3 regions of the Paraburkholderia sp. RAU2J genome follow, and region 2 is predicted to be linked to each of the others. Evidence: predicted binding sites of a transcription regulator. Region 2 holds the regulator's gene; each other region holds the start of a gene.
The links. The regulator HrcA, encoded in region 2, represses chaperone genes, less so after heat shock. The targets are predictions, from matches to a motif close to TTAGCACTCNNNNNNNNNGAGTGCTAA.
Positions count from the first base shown of each region.

Region 1: groES (co-chaperone GroES) is a predicted target of HrcA. The motif match lies at 1,444-1,470, and genes of this name have one in related genera.
Region 3: rpoH (RNA polymerase sigma factor RpoH) is a predicted target of HrcA. The motif match lies at 1,497-1,523, and genes of this name have one in related genera.

Region 1 is NZ_RBXG01000001.1:2,102,726-2,106,006, forward strand. It holds gene B0G69_RS09640 (glycosyltransferase) at 1-57, opposite strand, end outside; gene groES (co-chaperone GroES) at 1,543-1,833, shown strand; gene groL (chaperonin GroEL) at 1,888-3,281, shown strand, end outside.
Region 2 is NZ_RBXG01000001.1:1,982,444-1,985,724, reverse strand. It holds gene hemH (ferrochelatase) at 1-824, opposite strand, end outside; gene hrcA (heat-inducible transcriptional repressor HrcA) at 998-2,017, opposite strand; gene B0G69_RS09125 (NAD kinase) at 2,359-3,261, shown strand.
Region 3 is NZ_RBXG01000001.1:1,801,258-1,804,538, forward strand. It holds gene cydP (cytochrome oxidase putative small subunit CydP) at 1-152, opposite strand, end outside; gene rpoH (RNA polymerase sigma factor RpoH) at 500-1,435, opposite strand; gene B0G69_RS08350 (acyloxyacyl hydrolase) at 1,797-2,360, shown strand; gene B0G69_RS08355 (nuclear transport factor 2 family protein) at 2,403-2,786, shown strand; partial or broken gene B0G69_RS08360 (2-isopropylmalate synthase) at 3,038-3,281, opposite strand, start outside.

The DNA of each region.
Region 1 (3,281 bases), 120 kb from region 2:
CAGCATCGACAGAACCCCCCCTCCGAAGGCTTCCGTGATATGCACGATGTCTTTCATATGTCTGATCCCGTTATCGAGATTGTGGTAAGCGAGTTGGAACTGTCCAACTGAATGCGTGTTCAGACGGCCCGTTTTCAATCGATTCTTCGGTGATGGAAATCATCGAAGTCCAATCATCAAATGCGGGACTTTGCAGACCTTCCTTAGATGGAAGCACTGGCGCAGGGTGATCTTCTCCTCACGTGAGCCATAGCTCTGTCTGATAGCGCACGCTGAAACCCGGATAGACGGATATCGGAATGAGCGTGCCGTGGGAAAACGAGTCTGCTGTCGAGCAGATCAAATCAAGCAAGGAGAAGAACGGTGAGAGGCAAGACAAGGCGTGCACGGTACGCGCTCGAGTTCGAGTTGCTGGCGGTGGCTGCTCGAAGGCGACTCAAGACACGGCGATACTGGACGTGGTTGGACAGACGCAGTGCAACCCGGGGTGAAGGATGACGCGGAAGGCGGGCAAGCGGAATCTGAAGAAGTGCGCGGCGTAGTTCGTGCGCCCTTGCGCGGACAACGAATTGACGATTCTTGCCATTCTGCACAGCCGGCGAAAATTTCGCGATTACATGGACTACTCATCGAGCAAGGCGGTCCGTCGTATCGATTGGTCGATAGAGGTTGATCGCCAGGTTCGGGTGTATGTGGCGTTAAAGGATGGATCTTTCGAATCGCCGCCGGAGATTCAATCCGCTGTGGCGAAATTTACGAGCGAAGGTGCTCGCGAGAAGATTCGTTGTACGGTCGTCGCTTTCGTTTCCGTACCTCATGGCTGGCCCGCGATGGACAGGGTGCTTGCCTTGTTGTCGTTAGTTGGCGAGCCAGATGCATCCTACGTCGCAGGAGAGTCACTCGCTCGGTGTAGGCAGATCGCTGTGACTGCGAGCTGATTTGCCTGGGATCGCAGAGCACAACGGCGTGGATGCTGAGACGTAAGTCAGCGTAAGGGGCAGGACGAAAAGTCACTTTTCCGGGCGTGAGACCGATTTCGTTTCGTCTGCGAAGTGGCGACCCAAAGGTTTTCGAGCGGACCGTTTCCAGACCCGGAGCCCCTGAAAGAGCCGGCCGCGTCGACAGAGCAGACCGTCGACCCGCCTGAGGCGGGATGGCGTTTTTCTCGACTATTTGCACGTCAAGGGTATTCCCTGGTCACCGCTTATACGCGGATAGTTCGGCGTACGTCCCGCTGAGCGGCCGTTCGCGGATCAGCAAGGCCCGATTTGGAACGGGCGGGCAAAATCCGCGCAGGTCACTGTTTTTGAAGGAAATTATTCCACTGTGCTCACTTTTTTTTGCGACGCGGGGGGCGCTCCTAGGCGAACAAAACTCCGCGTGGAGTGAATCTCGCCAATGCAGCGCCATCCTTCTTGAATTTGTCACCACCCGTCCATATAATTAGCACTCGCTGCACGAGAGTGCTAACAACATCGCCGGTTGGCTCGACCAACCGGGTTTTCTCAGCGTTCTTCAGTCTCAATCAAGAGAGGAGTATGTATGAACCTTCGTCCTTTGCATGATCGCGTGATCGTCAAACGTCTGGATCAAGAAACCAAGACCGCGTCGGGCATCGTGATCCCCGAAGCCGCAGCGGAAAAGCCGGATCAAGGCGAAATCCTCGCAGTCGGCCCGGGCAAGCGTGACGACAAGGGCGCAGCAATCGCGCTCGACGTGAAGGTTGGCGACCGCGTCCTGTTCGGCAAGTACGCAGGCCAGACCGTCAAGGTCGACGGCAACGAACTGCTCGTGATGCGCGAAGAAGACATCATGGCCGTGGTGCAGAAGTAAGCGCAAAGCCGCTACTTTTCCCGGTCATATCCAAAGAATTCAAGGAGTTAGAAGATGGCAGCTAAAGACGTCGTATTCGGTGATTCCGCCCGTGCCAAGATGGTCGAAGGCGTGAACATTCTCGCGAACGCTGTGAAGGTCACGCTGGGTCCGAAGGGCCGCAACGTTGTCCTGGAACGCAGCTTCGGCGGCCCGACGGTCACCAAGGACGGTGTGTCGGTCGCAAAAGAGATCGAACTGAAAGACAAGCTCCAGAACATGGGCGCGCAGATGGTCAAGGAAGTCGCTTCCAAGACCAGCGACAACGCAGGTGACGGCACCACGACCGCAACGGTTCTGGCTCAGTCGATCGTTCGTGAAGGCATGAAGTACGTCGCATCGGGCATGAACCCGATGGACCTGAAGCGCGGTATCGACAAGGCTGTTGGAGCTGCGATCGAAGAACTGCGCAAGATCAGCAAGCCGTGCACGACCAACAAGGAAATCGCTCAAGTCGGCGCGATCTCGGCGAACAGCGATTCGTCGATCGGCGACCGTATCGCTGAAGCGATGGACAAGGTCGGCAAGGAAGGCGTCATCACCGTCGAAGACGGCAAGTCGCTGCAAGACGAGCTGGACGTTGTCGAAGGTATGCAATTCGACCGCGGCTACCTGTCGCCGTACTTCATCAACAACCCGGACAAGCAAGTTGCTGTGCTCGACAACCCGTTCGTGCTGCTGCACGACAAGAAGGTGTCGAACATCCGTGATCTGCTGCCGGTACTCGAACAAGTCGCGAAGGCTGGCCGTCCGCTGCTGATCATCGCTGAAGACGTCGAAGGCGAAGCGCTGGCTACGCTGGTTGTCAACAACATCCGCGGCATCCTCAAGACCGTTGCTGTGAAGGCTCCGGGCTTTGGCGATCGTCGTAAGGCGATGCTGGAAGACATCGCGATCCTGACCGGCGGTCAGGTCATCGCTGAAGAAACCGGCCTGACGCTCGAGAAGGCAACGCTGGCTGAACTGGGCCAGGCAAAGCGTATCGAAGTGGGCAAGGAAAACACGACGATCATCGACGGCGCTGGCGAAGCTGCCAACATCGAAGCACGTGTGAAGCAAGTTCGCACGCAAATCGAAGAAGCAACGTCGGACTACGACCGTGAAAAGCTGCAAGAGCGCGTTGCCAAGCTGGCAGGCGGTGTTGCAGTGATCAAGGTCGGCGCTGCGACCGAAGTCGAAATGAAGGAAAAGAAGGCACGTGTCGAAGACGCACTGCACGCAACGCGCGCAGCTGTGGAAGAAGGCATCGTGGCTGGCGGCGGCGTCGCGCTGATCCGTGCACGTACGGCAATCGCCGGCCTGAAGGGCGCTAACGCCGATCAGGACGCAGGTATCAAGATCGTGCTGCGCGCGATGGAAGAGCCGCTGCGCCAGATCGTCACGAACGGTGGCGAAGAAGCGAGCGTCGT
Region 2 (3,281 bases):
CCCAGCTCCTTGAGCGTAGGCGCCGTGTACGGCTGCAGCCATTCGGCCTTGCCGAAGCGCGACTGGAAGGTGACGCGGCATTCCACCGGCGTCAGCCCGAGCGCTTGAGTCAACAACGCCGCGGTCTGCTGGCATTGCTCGTGGTACGGATCGCCCAGGTCCAGCGTGCGCTTGGGCACACCGTGAAAACTCAGCACCAGCTTGTCGCCCGCCGCGAAGTCCGGCCGGCCGTGCTGATGCCAATAGTGATGCACCTGGGCGGCCAGCGCGGCAATGTAGGCGGGATGATCCGCGTATTGGCGCACCGTGCGGATTTCCGGCTGATTGCGCATCCGCTTGAGGGCCGAGAAGGCGTCGTCGAACGCCGTGGCCGTGGTCGACGACGAGTATTGCGGATACATGGGCACGAGCAGTACGCGCTCGGCGCCGGCCAGCTTCAACTGGTTCAGCATGGCCGGAATGCCCGGCGTGCCGTAGCGCATCGCGTAGTCGACCAGCACCGTGTAGTCATTCAATTGCAGCAAATGGCGCAAGCCCTCCACCTGCTTTTCCGTGTAGACGCGCAACGGCGAGCCTTCGGGCATCCACACCGCCGCGTACTTCCTGGCGGAACTGCGTCCGCGAAACGGCAAAATCAGCACACGCAAAATGATCTGCCACAGCAGCGCCGGAATTTCGACCACCCGTGGATCGGACAGGAATTGCGCGAGATAACGGCGCACCGCGCGCGGCGTCGGCGCGTCGGGTGTGCCGAGATTGATCAGCAGCACGGCGACACGATGTGAGGTGGCGTTCTGTGAAGGCCGCTCGAGGTCGAAGCGCATAGGCAGCGGAAGTCACCGCTTTACGCGGAGAGTCGATTCAGTGGAGATTCATTATAGCGGCGCGGTCCGTGGCCCGGTTCGCCGGACGCCCCTGGCCGTTCGGCCGATAGGCAAACCGCGCGCGCTCACGCATCATTGCCAGCACGGCTCGCCGCAGCGGGATTGGCAGGCGGTTATTGCTGACTCAGAGTGAGCGAAAGCAGACGCGCGGTGATGTCGACAATTGGAATTACACGGTTGTAGGCCATGCGGGTCGGCCCGATCACGCCGAGCGTGCCGACGATCTTGCCGTTCACCTCGTACGGCGCGGTGACGACGCTCATCTCTTCGATCGGCACCAGGTTCGACTCGCCGCCGATAAAAATCTGCACCCCCGCCGCGTGACTCGACACGTCGAGCAATTGAAGGAGACTGGTCTTTTGGTCGAACACATCGAACAGCTTGCGCAGACGTGCCATGTCCGACGAGAGGTCGGCGACTTCGAGCAGATTGCGCTCGCCGGAAATCAGCACCGTCTCGCCGGTGTCGGATTCGTCCGTGCTCGCCGTGACCGCCGCGTGCATCAGCGTGGTCATGTCGCCACGCAGCTCGTCGATTTCTTCGCGCAGGCGGCGGCGCACGTCGTCGAACGAGAGGCCCGCGAAGTGCGCGTTGATGTAATTGGAGGCTTCAACCAGCTGCGACGGCGAGAAATCGCGCTGGGTGGCCATGATGCGATTCTGCACGTCGCCTTCGGGCGTCACGATGATGAGCAAGATGCGTTTGTCCGACAAACGCATGAACTCGATCTGCTTGAACACGTGGCTGCGCCGCGGCGTGAGCACCACCCCGGCGAACTGCGACAGGTTGGACAGCACGCTGGCCGCCGCCGCGACGATCTTTTGCGGCTCACCCGCCTGCAGCGTAGTCTTGACGGTACGCATCACCGCCTCTTCGTCCGCGGCGGACTCCACTGTGAGCATCGTGTCGACGAACAGACGGTAGCCACGCGGCGTAGGAATGCGGCCCGCGGAAGTATGCGGACTGATCACGAGCCCTAGGTCCTCGAGATCGGACATCACGTTGCGGATCGTTGCCGGGCTCAGTTCGAGCCCCGAGTATCGTGACAGCGTGCGCGAGCCGACCGGCTGACCTTCGGCGATGTAGCGCTCGATCAGCGTTTTGAGGAGGGTTTGTGCGCGAGGATCTAGCATGAGGAAAAATTTTAGCTTAATGCCGGGACTACCGCGAGCGCTAACGGCGCCTGCCCGCGACGAATACGCCACTGCTTGCCGGGGCGGCGTCCGGCCGGCGCTCTGGCGCAACACTGCGCAGCGCGCCGAGCCCCTCTTGCGCCGGAATTCGCAAGCTCCTTACGGCCAGCGTCGGCGCAGCCTGATCGGCGGCGCCCCCTCACACTTTAATCGGCGCGCATGTCATCAAGGCTTCACCATTCTAACGATAATCGCGGCATGCGCCGGCGGCCCGCCATGCCGGGCCGCCACCGGGTCTGTCTGCGGTTCTTTTCAGGCCCCACCTATGGTGTAATGCCGGCATGCAAGTGACCAGCCAGTTCAAGACCGTCGCGCTCGTCGGGCGCAACAATACGCCAGGTATCGGCGAGCCGCTGACCGCGCTCGCCTCGTGCATCGCGAAACGCGGCTTCGAAGTCGTGTTCGAGGCGGACACCGCCGCGGAAATCGGCATCACCGACTATCCGGCGCTGCGTCCCGCCGAGATCGGCGCGCGTGCCGACGTCGCCGTCGTGCTGGGCGGCGACGGCACGATGCTCGGCATCGGCCGTCAGCTTGCGCCGTACCGCACGCCGCTCATCGGCATCAACCATGGGCGGCTCGGTTTCATCACAGACATCCCGATCTCCGACATGCGCGAGATCGTGCCGCAAATGCTGTCCGGCCATTTCGAGCGCGAAGAACGCCTGCTGCTCGAAGCGCGCATCATGCGCGACGGCAATCCGATCTACCACGCGCTGGCCTTCAACGACGTGGTGGTCAACCGCAGCGGCTTTTCAGGGATGGCGGAACTGCACGTCTCGGTGGACGGGCGCTTCATGTACAACCAGCGCTCGGACGGCCTGATCGTCGCCACGCCGACCGGCTCGACCGCTTATGCGCTGTCGTCGCAGGGGCCGATCCTGCACCCGCAATTGCAGGGCATCGTGCTCGTGCCGATCGCGCCGCACGCGCTGTCGAACCGGCCGATCGTGCTGCCGGACGACTCGAAGGTGAGCATCCAGATCGTCTCCGGGCGCGAAGTGAACGTCAATTTCGACATGCAGTCGTTCACCTCGCTCGAGTTGAGCGACACGATCGAGGTGCGCCGCTCGCGTCATACGGTGCCGATGCTGCATCCGGTCGGCTACAGCCACTACGCCACGTTGCGCAAGAAGCTGCACTGGAACGAATACCCGTCGCACGAAGAAGATCCCAAGCCCTGAGCGGCGTAGTCACGCTGGAA
Region 3 (3,281 bases), 180 kb from region 2:
AAGAAGGTGTATTTGAGCGCCATCAGCAGACAGAATTTGACGGCGAGGACGATGGCGATATCCCGCGCCAGCGTTGGACCGCGCACCCAGCCGGCGAGCCGCTTGCGCCAGCGCGACCGGAGAGTGGTATTGCGATTGAGGGCTATGGTCATAGTCGGTCGAAAGCGACTTCACACCGGTGAATCCGGCTGGATCCAGGCCGCCTGAGCGGTCTGGCGAGTGCATCCCGATTTTAGGAGCGGAACCTCGCGCGCATCGATTCGGCAGTGCGGCATTGAGTCGCTAAACTCGCCGTGTTTATCCAGTATTGCTATCTGGTTTGTGATACGTCAAGAAAGCTGTGGCGGCAGGCCGTCGTCGGGCCATTTCATCCAGCCAGTGTGGGCGTGCGCGAATGCGCCGCCGCGTGGGCGAAAAAAAGCCCCGCCGTCTTGCGAGGGCGAGGCTCGAGGCCGGGTGGCGCACGTCGGGCGAACCGGCGTGCTGACAGCCTCAGGCCTTATGCATATTCGGTCAGTGCGCCGCGCATCTTCTTCATTGCGCTCGCTTCGATCTGCCGGATACGCTCGGCGGACACGCCGAACTCGTCTGCCAGCTCGTGCAGCGTCGAGCCGCCCGAACCGTCGTCTTCCACCTTCAGCCAGCGTGCTTCGATGATGCGGCGGCTGCGGGCGTCCAACGCGTCCAGCGCGCTGGCGATACCGTCGCTTTGCAGGCGGTCGCGCTGACGCGAAGCCAGCACGGCAGTCGGTTCGCTATGCGAGTCGGCCAGATAGGCGATCGGCGCATACGACTCTTCGCCGTCCTCGACCTGGCCTTCCAGCGCGATGTCGCCGCCGGACAAGCGCGTTTCCATTTCGGCGACTTCTTCGCGCTTCACGTTCAGTTCCTGCGCGAGACCTTCGATCTCGTCCGGCGTGAACGCGCCCAAGCCCTGCTTGTGGCTGCGCAGGTTGAAGAACAGCTTGCGCTGCGCCTTGGTGGTGGCGACCTTCACCATGCGCCAGTTGCGCAGAATGTATTCGTGGATCTCAGCCTTGATCCAGTGCATCGCGTATGACACGAGGCGCACGTTCTGCTCCGGATCGAAACGCTTGACGGCCTTCATCAGGCCGATATTGCCTTCCTGGATCAGGTCTGCGTGCGGCAGTCCGTAACCGAGATAGTTGCGCGCGATCGATACGACCAGCCGCAGGTGCGACAGCACGAGACGGCGCGCGGACTCCAGGTTGTCCTGCTCGCGAAATTCGGTGGCGAACTGGCGTTCTTCCGCCGGCGTCAGCATCGGAATCCGATTAACGGCCTGGATGTAGGCGTCGATATTGCCCAGTTGACCGGGCAGCAGCGAGGAATGCGAGAGCGCCAGTGCACCTGCCGAAGCGGCCTTAGCCGACGACGGGCTCAAAACACTCGGAAGGGTCATTGCATGGCTCACGTGGAAAACTCCTTTGGAATCAGACAAAAACGTATTCAGTAAACGACTCCAGCGTTGGATGTTAGCACTCCGATTCGGGGAGTGCTAATACTTAGAGGGAGTAGGGGCATCCAAGTTCCGCAAAGTCCTATTGAAGTTCGCGTTTTAATAGCCATAGGGTACACCAACGGAGCATCTTGCGCAGTACGTAGAATTTACCCGTTTGTGCGCTCGCGCTCTCATAAACGACCGGTATTTTCCGGATCAGAAGCGACTAATTGCGCAAAATAAGTATTTTTCTTACGATCAACGAAATCGACTTTCTATCTAGAATAGGCAAAACAGTTATGCATTTTTTAAACCCGGCCGCTTCGGATGTTAGATGGACAACAAAAACAATGTTTTGCGTGGTCTGGCTCTAAAAAGCGTCGTGGTTGGGCTGTTACTCGTGGCTCCGCGTCTGGCGTCCGCCGGCCAGTTCGGACTTCAGGTCGCGGCCGGCGCGGCCGATCATCACGTCAAGAAATTCGAACTTGGCGTGGCGTGGGATCCAGGGCTGTACTGGTGGCAGATCGGTGACTGGCATTTCGCGCTGATCGGCGAAGCGCACGCGGCCTGGTGGCATACCAACGAAGGGAACGTGCACGGCGACATCGGCGAAATCGGCGTGACGCCTGTGATCCGCTTCATCAAGATATCGGGATGGGTTCGCCCCTTCGTCGAAGTGGGCGCGGGCATCCGCCTGCTGTCGAGCCCCCGGATTGCTTCGGACTTCACGCTCGGCACCGCGTTCCAGTTCGCCGAAATGGCGGGCGTCGGCGTGCAGTTCGGCCACCGCCAGCAGTACGTCGCGGGCTACCGCTTCCAGCATATTTCCAACGGCGGTATCAAAGAGCCGAATCCTGGTATAAATTTCAGCCAGTTATATTTGCAATATAACTTCTGACGACCGAGGCCGCGTTTGGCTTACCGGTGTGGGGGCTGAGCAATGGCGGCAAAGATGATCGAAGCGATTCGCGGGCTGGAGCGAGAGCGCTTTCGTGCGATGGTTGAAGGCGACGGACCGTCGCTCGACACGCTGCTCGCGGACAACGTGAGCTATGTGCACACGAATGGCAAACGCGAAACGAAGCGGCAGTTCATCGACGGGATTACCGGAGGACGCCGCCGCTATCGGCAGATCGAAGTGCAGTCGCAGGAGGTGCTGCCGGCCGGACGGGAAACGTATGTCGTCACCGGCCGCGCGCTGATCGAGATGGAGGCGAATAACGGCGCGTTGCTGTTTCCGATCGCCTACACCGCGATTCACACGCAGGAAGACGGGCAGTGGCGCCTGATTGCGTGGCAGGCCACCCGGTGCGCGCTCGAGTAAGCCTCTTGGCTTCACATCGTCAGGCCGGTCGCGTCTCGTGAACGCGCCGGCAGCCTGAGAGCGCGGGGTACGCGCTCTTTCTCGTCGCTTTTCTCGTCGCATTTCTCGTTCTTCCCGCGCAAATCTCAGGCCGCAACGCGCTGCCGCTCCTCTTCGCACGACTCGGCACGACCCGCCGTGTCGATTGCGCTCGCCGCACCCTCCTGATCCGCGGCGACGCTCCGGCGGCGTTCCGCATCGGCCGCCTGCATCACTGCATCGCCCGCATACGGATGCCGTGGATGCACCGGAAGCCGATTGCACCGCTCGACCACGCGCCGCACCGCCGCGATATCGGAGAAATCGAGCCCGGTGGCGATGCCCTGCGCGTCGAGATTCATCGCCAGCGCGACGAGATCGAGATTGCCCGTACGCTCGCCATTGCCGAACAGGCATCCTTCGACGCGGTCCGCGCCCGCGAGCAGCGCCAGTTCCGCCGCGGCCACCGCGGTGCCG